DNA from 2 places in the Paenibacillus sp. GYB006 genome. Region 1 is predicted to be linked to the other one. Evidence: riboswitches for the same ligand, from Rfam matches in the RefSeq annotation. Region 1 holds a riboswitch; the other holds the start of a gene.
The links. A riboswitch is a leader RNA that binds a small molecule or an ion and turns the genes downstream of it on or off. The one in region 1 is predicted to bind S-adenosylmethionine.
Positions count from the first base shown of each region.

Region 1 (7,711 bases):
GCTTGGCTGGAGCAGTATGAATTCGGGGGAAGAACTGGTCGATATTTGGTATGAGGGCGGTTCTTGGAATGAGATGATGCATATCTATCGTTTTCAGCTGGCAATCAAGATGAGTGAAGGCTACAGGCCGCTTATTGAGGGTATATTTCATGAAACCGAAGAGGTGAAACAGCGTAATCAGCATACGCAGAAACTGCAATGTTATAGCGAACTTTATAGTCGTGAAGAATTATATCAAGCTTTATGTATCTGGCGGAGAAAGAAAGCATCAACGGAGCGCAAAGCGCCTTATTTTATCGCGAGTAATCGATTGCTTCGGATGATTAGCACCTTTGTGCCTCATACTTTGGAAGAATTGCGGGAATTACCTGGTGTAGGCGAGAATAAGTTGGCCGAATATGGCCAGGAGTTGCTGGAAATCACCACAAAAGAAACGAGAGAACATGGTTTCCCACTAAATTGGGTAGTTACAGAGCTCACGGAAGAAGAATATGAGTCATGGAATTATAGGCAAAAAGAGCAAAAGTATAAACAGGAGCTGGAAAAATTCAATCTGAAGAAATCAGTTCTAACAGGTATAGCAGATGGTCAGTCTCTTGATGATCTCAGTGCTTCTACAGGTCTGAACCGCAGAGAACTAGTTGATTTTCTGGAAGAACTTGAAAAGAGTGGCTATGATACAGAGATGCTGATCGCAAAAGAACTGACATGGATGACCGATGATGAGCAAGAGCTGATCTGGAATGCTTATGATGAGCTTGGAACAAGCTTTTTAAAACCCATATTACACCGAGTGTATGGGGAAGATCCTGCAGGAGCGGGACCACTTGATCAATTGTATGAGCGGCTGCGTATGGTTCGTATTCGTTACCGAAGACAGACCGAAACAAGCAAACAGGTTGGATAAAAGGAGGAAGGCCACAATACATAATAACTTCTGGATATAACTCAGTCTATGATATGAATAAGCAGGGTGGATTATATAGCAAAGGTTCCTCCATATAAATGAAGGAACCTTGTTATATATGATATTTCCATGAAGATTAAATGAAGATCTAGTGAAAATACACTCACTAAAAATCTCTAAATCCAATCTTTTTTACGGAAAATAAGGTACATCGTGATCCCAAGCGCTGCTATAATCCCAATGACTATAAAATATGAATATTTATAATCTAGCTCAGGCATATTCTTGAAATTCATTCCATAGATCCCGGTAATCAGTGTCAGTGGCATAAATACGGTAGTTATGGCCGTAAACACACGCATGATCTCATTGGCCCGGTTGGAAATACTGGACTGATAAGCTTCTCGTAAGTTACCCATCAAATCCCGATAAGTATCAAATGTTTCTGATATTTTTACCGCATTCTCATAGATATCACTAAAGTATTTTTGCAATTGATCATCAATGAGACGCAGATCCTTTTTATTAAGTGTATTAATGACTTCTTTTTGAGGACCAAGCCCCTTCTTGAGCCATAAAATCTCACTTCTGAGACCTATAATTTCATTCAGATGACTTTTCTTGGTATGCATTAAAATATCTTCTTCGAGTTTTTCAATTCTTGCTTCGAGCCGGTCACCTACTGTGAAATAGTTATCTACAATGGAATCAATAAGCAGGTATAAGAAACGATCGGGCGAATTTACTTCCTGCTCCCAGAGGATCGGTTTCAGTGTTCGCAGTTCATTTACTTTCTGCTTCGTTACCGTAATAATATAATGTCTACCGAGGAAAACGTTGACCGCACGTAAAAATATTTCCTCGTCATCAAAACGGATACTATTCACAACGATAAAATAATGACTTTCATAGATTTCAAGCTTCGGACGCTGCTCTTCATCACTCAGACAGTCTTCTACAGCAAGATCATGCATGTGAAATATAGGTTGAAGAATGGCGAGATCGTCTACATCCGCATCGATCCAATAAAAGCCTTCTTCAGGTGGAGTCAGTGTATCTTCAATATGATCAAGCGAAGTGAAAACTCCTTGGTTAACATATCTAATCTTCATTTTGAACCACTCCTTAAGTAAACTCCCGGAATTTAAGCGGGACAAGCTGAATAACTAAGGAATGTGAACATCAGTGCCGACAAAAGGTACAAAGAGGGCAAACATCAGAAATTACGCGTCCCGTTAGCCGGCAAGCTGATGGTACATCCTATGCTGTTATAATCATTCGGCTGCCAGTCAGGCCTCGGGTCGCCGTCCATTTTTGTCACCCCATTATGTTTAAATTGACACTGATTCTTAGTATAACGTGCTATATTTCAGCAATCAAGATAAAATGTTTATGACATATCTTATGTCCGGATTTTCATAGTGGTGACTTGTTTTTTAAGTAACGTTATAAATCCAGTTCTTGACGGAAACATACCTCTTGCTATAGAGTAATGGTAACAATTAGTGAATTGTTCTTTATTGTAAAATTGAATACAGCGAAATCTTATCAAGAGTGGTGGAGGGACTGGCCCTTAGAAGCCACAGCAACCGGCGAGCGATCGCACGGTGCTAATTCTTGCTATTTAAGTTATATGCCGATTGTGGACTATAACTTGAATTGAGAGATGAGAGAGGAGCATTACCGTATACGGATGGGCGGCCTTTTCTCAAGTGTAATGGGATAGGTCGTTTTTTTTGTATCTTCCGTGGAAATAAATTCGCTTCCTTACGAACCTCTCACTCTATTAACCAACAAAACGTTTTTAAGGAGGAATTACCCTTGCCCATTAAAATCCCTGATACTTTACCAGCTAAAGAAATCCTCGCAAGTGAGAATATTTTTGTTATGGATGAAACGCATGCTTTCAAACAGGACATTCGCCCTTTACGTATTGGTATTCTCAATTTGATGCCTACGAAAGAGACAACGGAGACCCAGTTACTCCGGCTCATTGGCAATACACCTCTTCAAGTGGATGTAATTCTAATTCATCCAAAATCGCATGTTTCAAAAAACACGTCTCAAGAATATCTCGATATGTTTTACAAAACGTTTGATGAAGTAAAGGATCTGCGCTTCGATGGACTGATCATTACGGGGGCCCCGGTAGAACAGATGGAATTTGAAGAAGTAACATATTGGGAAGAAATTCAGCAGATTTTTAACTGGTCCAAAGCGAATGTGACTTCTACGATGCATATCTGTTGGGCTTCACAAGCAGGGCTTTATCACCATTTTAATGTACCCAAAGTGGCACTTCCTGAAAAATGTTTCGGTGTGTTTCCACACACGTTAAGTAAATCACATGTAAAACTCCTTCGAGGATTTGATGAGTTATTCCTTGCTCCGCATTCTCGTCATACCGAAGTACGCCGAGAAGATATAGAGAAAGTGGCTGGGCTTGATATTTTAGCAGAGTCGGAAGAAGCCGGAGTATATATTGTGGCTAGCGAGGATGGCAAACAAATTTTTGTTACAGGGCATTCCGAATATGATCCGTTATCCTTAAAGTGGGAATATGACCGCGATAAGGAGAGAGGATTAGATGTGAAACTGCCTAATAACTATTTTCCGAATGATGACCCAAGCAAGGTACCGTTGTCCAGCTGGAGAGCACATGCAAACTTATTGTTCTCGAACTGGCTTAACTACTATGTTTACCAAGCAACACCCTATGACCTTGAAACACAAAACTAGTCTATGTATATAAGGGGGACATCACATTATGGAAAACAAGCTGAAATTAGAAAGTAAGCTCGCACAAATAGGATCAGTTAAAGAACCTGTAACTGGAGCGGTTAATTTTCCAATCTATCAATCGACTGCATTTAGACATCCCGAACTTGGAAAAAGCACGGGATTTGATTACATACGTACGACAAACCCAACTCGAAAAGTACTGGAAGAAGCTGCAGCTGAACTAGAATCAGGGGATGCAGGTTTTGCATGCAGTTCTGGTATGGCAGCCATCATGACGATTTTCGCTAAGTTTGGGCAAGGGGATCACCTGATCATTTCACTTGATCTATATGGGGGAACATATCGTCTTGTGGAGCGGATCCTTGCTAAGAATGGAATTACAGCAAGCTATGTAGATACGAACGATTTAGAGGCCCTCGAGAAGGTGCGCCAGGAAAATACAAAAGCGATTTTCATTGAAACTCCGACGAACCCGCTGATGATGATCACGGATATTAAAGAAGTCTGTACATGGGCTAGAAAACACGAAATTTTGTCCATTGTAGATAATACACTGCTTACACCATTTTTCCAGCGTCCGCTTGAACTTGGTGCGGATATCGTAATGCACAGTGCTACGAAATATCTTGGTGGACATAACGATGTACTGGCTGGTCTTATTGTCACGAAAGGCAAAGAAATCTCGGAAGAGATCGCTTTTCTCCATAATTCGATAGGGGCCGTGTTATCTCCGAGCGATAGTTACCAGTTAATGCGGGGAATGAAGACGCTTGCGCTGCGTATGGAACGCCACGAATATAATGCAACAAAGGTAGCTGAATTTTTGCTGTCCCATGAACTGATTACAGATGTTTATTACCCTGCCTTGCCGGATCACCCGTCTTATGAAGTCCAAAAAAGACAGTCTAGTGGAAATACAGGCATCCTGTCTTTTAAAGTGAAAGACGCTCGTTATGTGGATCCTATTCTAAGACATATCAAACTCATTGCCTTTGCAGAAAGTTTGGGCGGGGTAGAGTCACTAATGACGTACCCTGTGGTGCAGACTCATGCGGATATTCCAGTCGAGATTCGTAATGCAGTAGGTCTCGATGATCGGCTGCTGCGTTTCTCCGTTGGAATTGAACATATTGATGATATTATTCAGGACTTACATGCTGCATTTCACGAGGCAGCTTTAGAGCTGGAAGGAAGTGTTGTTCGTGGCTAACAAAAAAGAAGACCAGCAAAACGATTATAAATTCGATACAAAATTGCTGCATTTTGGAGCAGAGATCGATGAGACAACCGGCGCATCCAGTGTGCCTATATACCAAGCATCCACGTTCCACCATCATGATATTTTTTCGCCGCCAACTCATGATTACAGCCGTTCTGGCAATCCAACACGGCAGGCGCTCGAAGATTATATCGCTCTTCTAGAGGGAGGAGTACGTGGTTTTGCTTATTCTTCGGGGATGGCTGCCATTTCAAGTTCTCTTATGATTCTGTCTGCAGGCGATCATATTATCGCCACGGAAGATGTGTACGGCGGAACATACCGCTTGCTAAGCAGCATTCTTACTCGGATGAATATTGAGACTACGTTCGTAGATATGACGGATCTAGCAAATGTAAAAGCCGCTTACCGTCCAAATACAAAAGCTGTATATATGGAAACACCATCAAATCCGACACTGCGTATTACAGATGTAGCAGGCATTACCGAATGGGCGAAGGAAAAGGGTCTTCTGACGCTGCTTGATAATACGTTCATGACACCTTATTACCAAAAGCCGATTGAGCAAGGAGTAGATATTGTACTCCATAGTGCCACTAAATTCCTTGGTGGACACAGCGATGTACTTGCGGGGCTTGCTGTAGCAAGAACAGAAGCGATTGGCGCGCAGCTGAAGCAGCTTCAAAATGGACTTGGCACTGTACTTGGCGCGCAAGAATCCTGGCTGCTCATGAGAGGAATGAAGACGCTTGGCGCTCGTATGGCTCATTCCGAGATCAGTGCGACGAAACTTGCAGCTTGGCTTACTAACCGTTCTGACATTCCTGCTGTATACTATCCGGGACTACTTCATCATCCTGGGCGAGAAGTACATGAGAAACAGTCTACTGGCTACGGTGCAGTGGTATCATTTGATGTAGGTTCAGGAGACCGAGCGAAAGCCGTCCTCAATAAAGTTCGCTTGCCTCTTGTTGCCGTAAGTCTGGGTTCAGTTGAGAGTATCTTGTCCTATCCTGCAATGATGTCTCATGCAGCGATGCCGAAAGACTTTAGACTAGAGCGAGGAATAACAGATGGTTTGCTTCGTTTCTCCGTTGGACTTGAAGATATTGATGATTTAATTGCCGATTTAGATCAGGCATTATCTAACACATAACATAAGATTTTTATTCTCAAAAGAAGCATGCTAGCATAAGGTGCTTCTTTTCACATGTATCCTATGTTACGATAGACAAGACAATATTTGATATTATTGTTACATTTCTAATGATAAGGGAGGCTGCCGTATGAGTGCGGTGAACCATATCTTAAATAAAGCGTTGAACGGAGAGCGTCTGAATGTAGAAGACGCTATTGCTTTGTTTGAATCTGATGAAGTTGAAAAAATCGGTGAAGCAGCTAATGTGATTATGAAGCGGATGCATCCCGAACCAATTACCACTTTTGTTATTGGCAGAAATATTAACTACACGAATGTGTGTGACGTATACTGTCGTTTTTGTGCGTTCTATCGCAGACCAGGCTCTGATGAAGGTTATGTATTACCCGATGAGCTCATTTTCCAAAAGATCAAGGAAACAGAAGATGTAGGCGGAACTGAAATCCTGATGCAGGGTGGTACCAATCCGAATTTACCATTCAGCTACTACACTGATTTGCTTCGCGGTATTAAGGAACGATTCCCTAATATTACGATGCATTCTTTCTCACCAGCCGAGATTATGAAGATGAAAGAAGTATCGGACGGACTTTCTCTAGAAGAAGTGGTGCGTCAAATTCATGAAGCTGGACTTGATTCGCTTCCAGGTGGGGGCGCTGAGATCCTCGATGATCGGACACGCCGCAAAATCAGTCGTCAAAAAGGCTCATGGCGTGACTGGATGGACGTGATGCAAACCGCGCACCGTATTGGTATGAATACAACGGCTACGATGGTTATCGGTTTTGGTGAAACGATGGAAGAGAGAGCTTTACATTTACAACGTGTACGTGATGCTCAAGATGAATGTATTCAGAACGGATATGATTCGGAAGGATTCCTTGCGTTTATTCCATGGACTTTCCAGCCTGACAACACAAACCTCAAAAAAGAGCGTCAAACACCAGAAGCGTACCTAAAAACAGTAGCAATTAGTCGTTTGTTCCTCGATAATATCAAGAATATTCAGTCTTCATGGGTAACGATGGGGCCTGAGGTAGGTAAACTTTCGCTTCGATATGGATGTAATGACTTTGGCAGTACGATGATTGAAGAGAATGTAGTGTCTGCTGCGGGTGCAACCCATAAAGTTAATATTCATTCCATTCTGGATTTGATTCGTGAAACAGGCAATATTCCTGCTCAGCGAAATACGAAATACGAAATTCTTCGTGTTTTTGATGAATCGGATCGTGCGGTTGTGAATGATTTTGTTATGCAGAACTAATTTTTCTTATATAAAATAAAGCGTACAAGCATAGCTGCTATGCTTGATGTAAATAGGAAAAACCCTTTGACTTTGAAGTCAAAGGGTTTTTTTATAATCGATTCATATCCCTATCGAATAGAATGCTAGCATGCGGATCGATAGAACGAACGATATATTTGATTCGGCGGGATTCAAATAGATGTATTTTGTAATATAGTACAGGTAGTGTTGCCCATGGCTCGGAGCCAAGTGTTGTCTCTTCTATTCTGTCAACAGATGCTTCGGGATCACGGTGTAACCGAGTCTTAATGGATTGTTCAATTCGCGCTTTCTCAGCACTTACGATACAGATCTTTCGATTAAAGGTATATCCTCTTAAAGAAAAGTGAACACCTTCAAATGCAATTAGATAGGCGATGATGGAATACATCGCTT
Region 1 is NZ_JARBDA010000001.1:518,102-525,812, forward strand. Features, by position in the region: gene PV403_RS02580 (HRDC domain-containing protein) at 1-907, shown strand, start outside; gene corA (magnesium/cobalt transporter CorA) at 1,084-2,019, opposite strand; SAM riboswitch class I at 2,450-2,580, shown strand; gene metA (homoserine O-acetyltransferase MetA) at 2,729-3,646, shown strand; gene PV403_RS02595 (aminotransferase class I/II-fold pyridoxal phosphate-dependent enzyme) at 3,675-4,859, shown strand; gene PV403_RS02600 (aminotransferase class I/II-fold pyridoxal phosphate-dependent enzyme) at 4,852-6,024, shown strand; gene mqnC (cyclic dehypoxanthinyl futalosine synthase) at 6,155-7,294, shown strand; gene PV403_RS02610 (YitT family protein) at 7,386-7,711, opposite strand, start outside.

Region 2 (7,711 bases), on a different contig from region 1:
AAGCGGAATAATAATATGATTAAGCCCAGCCAGTTCATGAGAACGAAAAGAGAGGGTAGCCATGACATGATGCTGATAATAGGGATTGCGAATGACCCGGTTCTCGATATAATTTTGCTCGTTAATAATGAGACCGACGGTCAAGATCTCGCTGCTACGTTCAAGCCAGAATTGTTCCCAAAAAGGACTCATAAAGGCAGAAACATGAAACTCGGATAGCAAATGAAAATAGCTTCGACCTTTTTCCCGGCTTTTCATATATAACATCAGCTGCGGATAGGCATCTTGAAAAATAAGTGCATTACACCGTTCTAAGAGAAGATAAACTTGTTTATTATCCTGATTTTTAAGTACATTAAGCAAAAGCTCGCTCTTTAGATCGGTCATATTGTAGCCGCCGTTACGAGATACAAAATGAGCAAGCAGAGCCCAGTGAAGCTCCGGGTAAGCTTCATAGCAAGCCAGATAAGCAGCAGTTCTTGTTAAATTGCTTTGATTATGCTGCTGAGTTTGTTCCATGATCTCGCGCACGAGATTCAGCTCTTCCACACTATAAGGATCGAGCTGACTGCTCCGCATGGAAGCAGGCTGGACTCCGCTGGCCCGTACACTAGCAAGGGTTTGTTCTAGTTCATTCTGTATCCAGGAAGCGGATGAAGTAGGCCAGGTGAGTGGACGAAGCGGATGACGCAGCCTTTTCGATGACCGAATAGCGGCCTGTTTCCCGCGAATCACTTCTGCTGCAGTTATAGGCAAGGTCTTTAACATTTGCCAAATTGCGTCTAAAGAATGGACAGAAGATTGCTGACTTTTCATCTATTTCTTGCCTCCTCTTTTGCTACAGACTTTGCCTGGTTATATAATAGTATGTACGAATGATTTGACTTCCACTCGTCAAGAATGATTCACTAAACCAGAAAGTCTATACGAGCTGTAACTAGAGAGGATGAATAAGGATGAAAAAAATTACTTCTAAAGCGGAATTCGATGTGTTAACCCAATCTTCTAATTTGACGGTCGCTGTCTTTAAAGCAGACTGGTGCGTAGACTGCAGATTTATTGATCCTTTCATGCCGGAGGTAGAGCAGGAGTTTTCCCAGCTGCTTACCCTGATTGAAGTCGATGTAGAACAAACCGGTGATCTAAGTCAGGAACAGAACATTCTAGGAATCCCTAGTTTTGTGGCTTATGCTGATGGACGCGAGCTCATTCGTTTCGTAAATAAAAATCGCAAATCACGTGAGGAAATTGTAGAATTCCTTAAGCGGGCGGTTGAAGTGTATCAAACACTGCGCAGCTAAAATGATCATAAAGTAATTAAAACACCGTACTCTTCGATAAGGAGAGAACGGTGTTTTTTGTGCTGGATAGAATAAATTTGGATAGGATCTGGGGAAACAATGAAAAATGTTACGTTTTAACAGCCGTTAAGATATTGTCACAATCCCCTTATGTTTCGAATTCTTTTATCCGTTATAATAATTAGAGTTGCTGAGAATTGCTTATACAATCAGCATGCGGAGAGTTTTCTCCGCCATATCATATAATTGCAGGTGAATAAGGTTGAAGCATATCAGACTTTTAAAATGGTTTAGTTTTGTGACTACGCTGTTCATGTTTTTTGCTACATTTGGCGGCGGGGTAGTTACACGTACGGATTCGGGCCTTGGTTGCGGGAATGAGTGGCCATTATGTCACGGGGAATTTGTGCCTGCGCATACACTTGCTTCGCTCATTGAATATTCACACCGGATTGTCAGTACGTCAGCAGGGCTGCTTTCCATTACCACATTTGTACTCTTTATGCTGTTTGCTAAACAGCGCCGTGATCTACAAATTTTTTCACTTTTAACATTGTTCTTCGTTGTTATTCAAGGGATGATGGGAGCACTCGCAGTTGTATTCTCTCAGGTACCCGCTGTTATGGCACTACATCTTGGTTTTGCCATTATTTCGCTTGCAAGTTCCTTGATGACTACCCTTGGTGCAAGGCAAGAACAGAAATTTGGCGGACTTGCTAAGTTCGACAGCCTGCCGCGGGTAAGCAAACAATTTCGTAATTTAGTGTGGCTAACGATGATTTATTCTTATATCGTTGTTTATACAGGGGCTTTCGTCAGCCATACCGAGTCTGCAGGCGGCTGCAGCGGATTCCCGCTCTGTAATGGAGCTGTGATTCCTGAACTCTCCGGCGGTGTAGCTGTTGCATTCCTGCATCGTGTTGCTGCATTTTTCCTTGTCGTCATTATTGCAGTCCTCAGTTACTATGCTTACCGTTATAATAAAGGGAACAGGGAGTTACAAATGCTTGGGATTACAGCGATCTCGCTCGTAATTATACAAGTGTTGTCCGGTGTAGGCCTTATGCTGACCATGGATCGTCCTGAGATTTACATGTTTGTTGTACTTGCTCATATGACCATTATTTCGGTATTGTTCGGGCTTCTTGCCTACATGAGTTATGTAGTGTGGAAACTGGCTAAACCGGCAGGTATTCATCGCTCATAAAAGGTAGATAAATAACTGGATACAACAGATGTATCTTGGAAAAAAATAGCGGGACAGTGTACAATAAATGCTAGTGCCTGTCCGAAGGCTGCATATGTAAATGACAAAGTCCACGAATTAGATTTCGCAGGGCTTTGTTTTATAAAGGAGGATCTTCCACATTGATTTATTCAAATTTACGTGAGTTTGTAACCAAATTACAACAGGAAAAAGACCTTGTTATTATCGACGCGCCTGTTGATCCTTACTTAGAGATAGCAGAAATCCATAGACGTGTCATTGAGGAGCAGGGACCTGCTTTGTTATTTACAAACGTAAAAGGAACTCCTTTTCCGGTACTCACGAATATGTTCGGCACGAGCCGTAGAGTAGATATGGCATTTGGACCAAGACCTGAAGAACTCATGAAATCCATTGTTGGTGCAACGAAAACGCTTATGCCCCCTACACCAAAAGCACTCTGGAATGAACGAGGCTTGATTAAAGAGGCGCTAAAAGTAGGTTTAAAAACAGTGCAGCGAAGTGAGGCACCCATTTTATCTGCAAATCAAACAGAAACCCCGCTGAAGATGCTTCCGAAGGTAACGAGCTGGCAGCTGGACGGAGGTCCATTTTTAACATTGCCGCTTGTTTATACAGAACATCCGGATGATCATAAAGATCATAACCTTGGGATGTATCGGATTCAAATTTATGATGATCATACAACAGGCGTGCACTGGCAGATTCAAAAAGGCGGCGGATTTCATTACCATGAAGCTGAACAGCGCGGGCAAGGGTTACCGGTATCTGTCATTCTAGGTGGACCTCCCGCTCTCATTGCGTCTGCGATTGCTCCTATCCCGGAGAAACTTCCGGAACTGCTCATGGCATCTCTAATCATGGGGGACAAGCTGAAAATGGTTGATGACCCGTTCGGGGGACACCGCATGCCGGCTGAAGCAGAATTTGTAATCAAAGGAATTGTGCCGCCTCACGAGCGTAGAATGGAAGGGCCATTCGGCGACCATTTCGGTTATTATTCTTTGGCTCATGAGTTTCCCATCTTGAACGTGGAACGGATGTGGCACCGCAAAGATGCGATTTATCCGATGACGATTGTGGGTAAACCACGTCAAGAAGATTACTATCTCGGAGAATTCGTGCAGCGCTTATTATCTCCCGCTTATTCCATTGTCATGCCGACGGTGAAAGATTTGTGGGCCTATGCGGAAAGCGGAGTTCACGCGCTTGCTTCTGCTGTTGTACGGGAAAGCTATTCGCGTGAGGCATTAGTCTCCGGATTCAGCATACTTGGACAAGGACAATTGTCTTTGACCAAATTTTTGATTTTAACCGATCAGGCGATTGATTTATCTAACTTTACGACATTGATTGAAACGGTACTAGAACGGTTTGATCCCAAGACGGATCTGTTTATTTTTGATCATACTTCACATGATACGCTGGATTATACCGGTCATAAGCTGAACCATGGAAGTAAAGCCATCCTAGTCGGTGTTGGAGAAAAAATGCGCGATCTTCCTCGCACATACGAAGGTGGATTTGTGAATGAAATATCCGATATCAAACCTTACTGCGGCGGGGTATTGCTTGTAGAGGGAGCTTCCTATGAGGAAGAACCAGAACTTGCAGGCCGGCTCGTAGAACGTTTTGGGGCACTAGAACAGACTTGGCCGCTCGTCATTCTGGTCGATCATGCACAAGAAACAGCGAAAAATCAGATGTCCTTCTTATGGACCGTGTTTACTCGCTTTAATCCAGCAAGTGACATGTATGCAGATACTTCAGTGAAACGGAATCATATTGGGTACTCCTTGCCGATCGTGATTGATGCACGGATGAAGCCGGGTTACCCTGAAGAAGTCATTCCGCGGGAAGATATTGTGGAACTCGTCGATTCGCGCTGGAAATCATATTTCGCAAAGGTCCAATAAGAAGCAGGGATTCTGTGTGCCTGGATGGGGAAAAATGAGGTGCAGGGAGGATGTTCATATGCTGCGTACTTTATTAGGTGAACCACCCCGGGTGAACTCGGGATACTTGAAAGAAGCCATGGATGCAATGGCGCGTATGTTGCAGTTACTTATGAATGAAATAAAAGAGAGTACTGACCCAACACATGATTATCGTGAATTGGAAATATGGACCCGCGGACTAATAACATCTTTAGATGAGCTCGAACAAAGTTCGTTTGCTGCTTCTATTTATGCGGCGAAGGTCCATGCTGCATCAACGGATGATATGGGGCCGGATGAAAAAGCCGATTATGCCAGATACGTATACTTTTACAAGGACGGCTTCATCCGTATGTTTGCAACCTTAGACAAACTGGGTAATGTTCTAGATGACTGGTATCATTTAGAAACATCCAGAATCAAAGCACATTTTTCCTATTTCACGGTTCTGAAACAGCTCGAAGGGCAACCAAAGCATAAGACGCTTCTCATCAAATTAAGCAGCCTGAAAGATAAGTATCATCAGCCCATGAACCGTCTTCGTAAAAGGCGAAACACAGAGATTCATCATATGAATGTGGAGATGCAAGATGATTTATGGCAAAGGCATCAAGCACTGCATGGAAAAGTGAAACTGGAAGACCTTAAAGCATTTACTTCCGATCTGGAACTTGGTGTGGATTTAGTCTCGAGAAGCTTACATGAATCCTTTGAGTACATGATTAGCACTTGGAAAAAACAAACGGTTCGCTCTTAATATTTTCCTTTGACAAGTGTTATGAAATATCATATACTTTCACTAAGTTTCTGAAACAATTAATTTTGTTTAGCAAACGTCAACATTCGACATTATCATTATTCATAATTGCATATCATTCTTATCGAGAGTGGCGGAGGGACAGGCCCTATGAAGCCCGGCAACCGATTCTTTATAGAGCGTTTTTCTATATAGGATGACATGGTGCTAAATCCTTCAAGATCATACGTTTTGGTCTTGGCAGATGAGAAGGAGTCGTTTAACTATTGATGCCCTCTTTTTCTGTGAAAAAGGGGGTTTTTTGTGTCTATGAGTCAAAATGAGAATGACCGCAAGGCAAGGAGGTACCGTATTGATTGAATTAAAAAATATCCGCAAAGATTACGGACAAGGAAAGCAGGTAACCACTGCGCTTTCAGGGCTTGATTTGTCTATTCATAAAGGCGAAATCTTTGGTGTGATTGGTCATTCCGGAGCAGGGAAAAGTACACTGATTCGGTTGATTAACTTATTAGAGCGTCCAACATCGGGTGAAGTATATGTAGACGGCATTAATATGACGAAATTAAATAAATCGCAACTTCAAGCGCAGCGGCGCAAAATAGGGATGATTTTTCAGCATTTTAATCTGCTGAGTTCTGCCACCGTTTACGAGAATATCGCATTCCCGCTTCGTTTAGTAAAAACGGACAACAAGAAAGTGGATCAAAAGGTGAAGGAATTACTTGAACTGGTTGGACTTACAAACCACAGTAACAAATATCCTTCTCAACTGTCCGGAGGACAAAAACAACGTGTAGGTATAGCAAGAGCGCTGGCAAGCGATCCTCAAGTTCTGCTGTGTGATGAAGCGACCTCAGCGCTTGATCCGCAGACAACGAACTCCATACTTAAGTTGTTGCTTGATATTAATCAGAAGTACAATCTTACGATTGTACTCATCACCCATGAGATGCATGTAATTCAGACCATCTGTGATCGGGTGGCTGTTATTCATCAAGGTGGGATTGTAGAAGAAGGACCGGTGGCAGAAGTATTCCTGAAACCGCAACATCCCGTTACCCAAGAATTTATTTTACGGGAAACGGAAGTTAGCGATCTAATGGTGGAAGCCATTCAGGCTTCGCATTTAGAACATTCACAAACGGTAAAAATCACCTTTCTGGGAAGTAAAACCTATGATTCGATTTTATCGCAGACTGTGCGGCAAACCGGAGTGGATTTTGCAATCTTGCAAGGAACAATCTCTACAATCAAGCAGATGCCGTATGGTCAGTTGATGGTTCGTTTAGAGGGACATCCTGAACAGATTTTAAGAACGGTTGAATCCTTGACAATGCAAGGTCTTGAAGTGGAGGTGCTAAATAGTGGGTCTTGATTTTTCCGTAATTAACTGGGATGAGATTCAAAAAGCTACCTTAGAGACACTAAGTATGCTGCTTGTATCCGGAATCTTTACTTTTATTATTGGATTGCCGGTGGGCATTATCCTGTTTTTAACTTCACGATCTGCTTCTATGCCAAATCGTGTTATATACACTGTACTTTCTTTTATCGTAAATATCTTGCGTTCGGTCCCCTTTATTATTCTGATTGTTGCTATGCTTCCGATTACAAAAGCGATTGTTAGCACAACAATCGGGGTGGTGGGAACAATCCCGCCGCTGGTGGTAGGTGCGGCACCTTTCTTTGCAAGGCTCGTGGAGACTTCTCTGCGTGAAGTCGACAAAGGTGTTATCGAAGCATCGCAAGCGATGGGGGCTTCAACTGGGCAGATTATAATGAAGGTGCTCATGCCCGAAGCTCTTCCTGGTTTACTTGCAGGAATTACGATCACGGTGGTCACACTCATATCCTACACCGCAATGGCCGGGATGGTTGGCGGCGGGGGACTTGGTGCTCTAGCCATTAACTATGGATATTACAGGTATGAACGAGAAGTGATGATTGTTGCGGTTATCGTTATGATTATTCTGGTACAAGTCCTGCAGATGGCAGGGGACAGATTAGTCAAACATTTTACACGTAAATAGCAATTCGCTTTAAGAGATAGGGATTTACTAAATTAGGAGGGTTTAACGATGAAAAAATGGTTATTGTCTGGTCTTACACTCGCATTGGTACTAGTTCTAGCTGCATGTGGAAATGATTCTGCTGGTAATGATACGACAGGAAGTGGCGATAGCGGTCAGACAGATAAAAGAGTCACCCTTCGAGTAGGAGCATCACCTGTACCGCATGCTGAAATTTTGGAGCAAGTAAAGCCGATCCTCGCAGAAGAAGGTATTGACCTGGAGATCACCATCTTTAACGATTATGTACAGCCTAATGTGCAATTGTCTCAAAACCAACTGGATGCAAACTTCTTCCAGCACAAGCCTTATCTTGAGAACGAGAATGAAACACGCGGTTTGAACCTCGTTGCACTTAACAATGTTCATGTAGAACCTATTGGAGCTTATTCCAACACCGTTACATCTGCAGATGA
Region 2 is NZ_JARBDA010000006.1:192,503-200,213, reverse strand. Features, by position in the region: gene PV403_RS15895 (DUF2515 family protein) at 1-816, opposite strand, end outside; gene PV403_RS15890 (thioredoxin family protein) at 957-1,301, shown strand; gene PV403_RS15885 (COX15/CtaA family protein) at 1,564-2,508, shown strand; gene PV403_RS15880 (UbiD family decarboxylase) at 2,670-4,445, shown strand; gene PV403_RS15875 (Cthe_2314 family HEPN domain-containing protein) at 4,504-5,223, shown strand; SAM riboswitch class I at 5,342-5,474, shown strand; gene PV403_RS15870 (methionine ABC transporter ATP-binding protein) at 5,576-6,601, shown strand; gene PV403_RS15865 (methionine ABC transporter permease) at 6,588-7,256, shown strand; gene PV403_RS15860 (MetQ/NlpA family ABC transporter substrate-binding protein) at 7,305-7,711, shown strand, end outside.
Region 2: it holds a riboswitch for S-adenosylmethionine, as region 1 does, so the genes downstream of both, PV403_RS15870 (methionine ABC transporter ATP-binding protein) here and metA (homoserine O-acetyltransferase MetA) in region 1, are expected to answer to the same signal.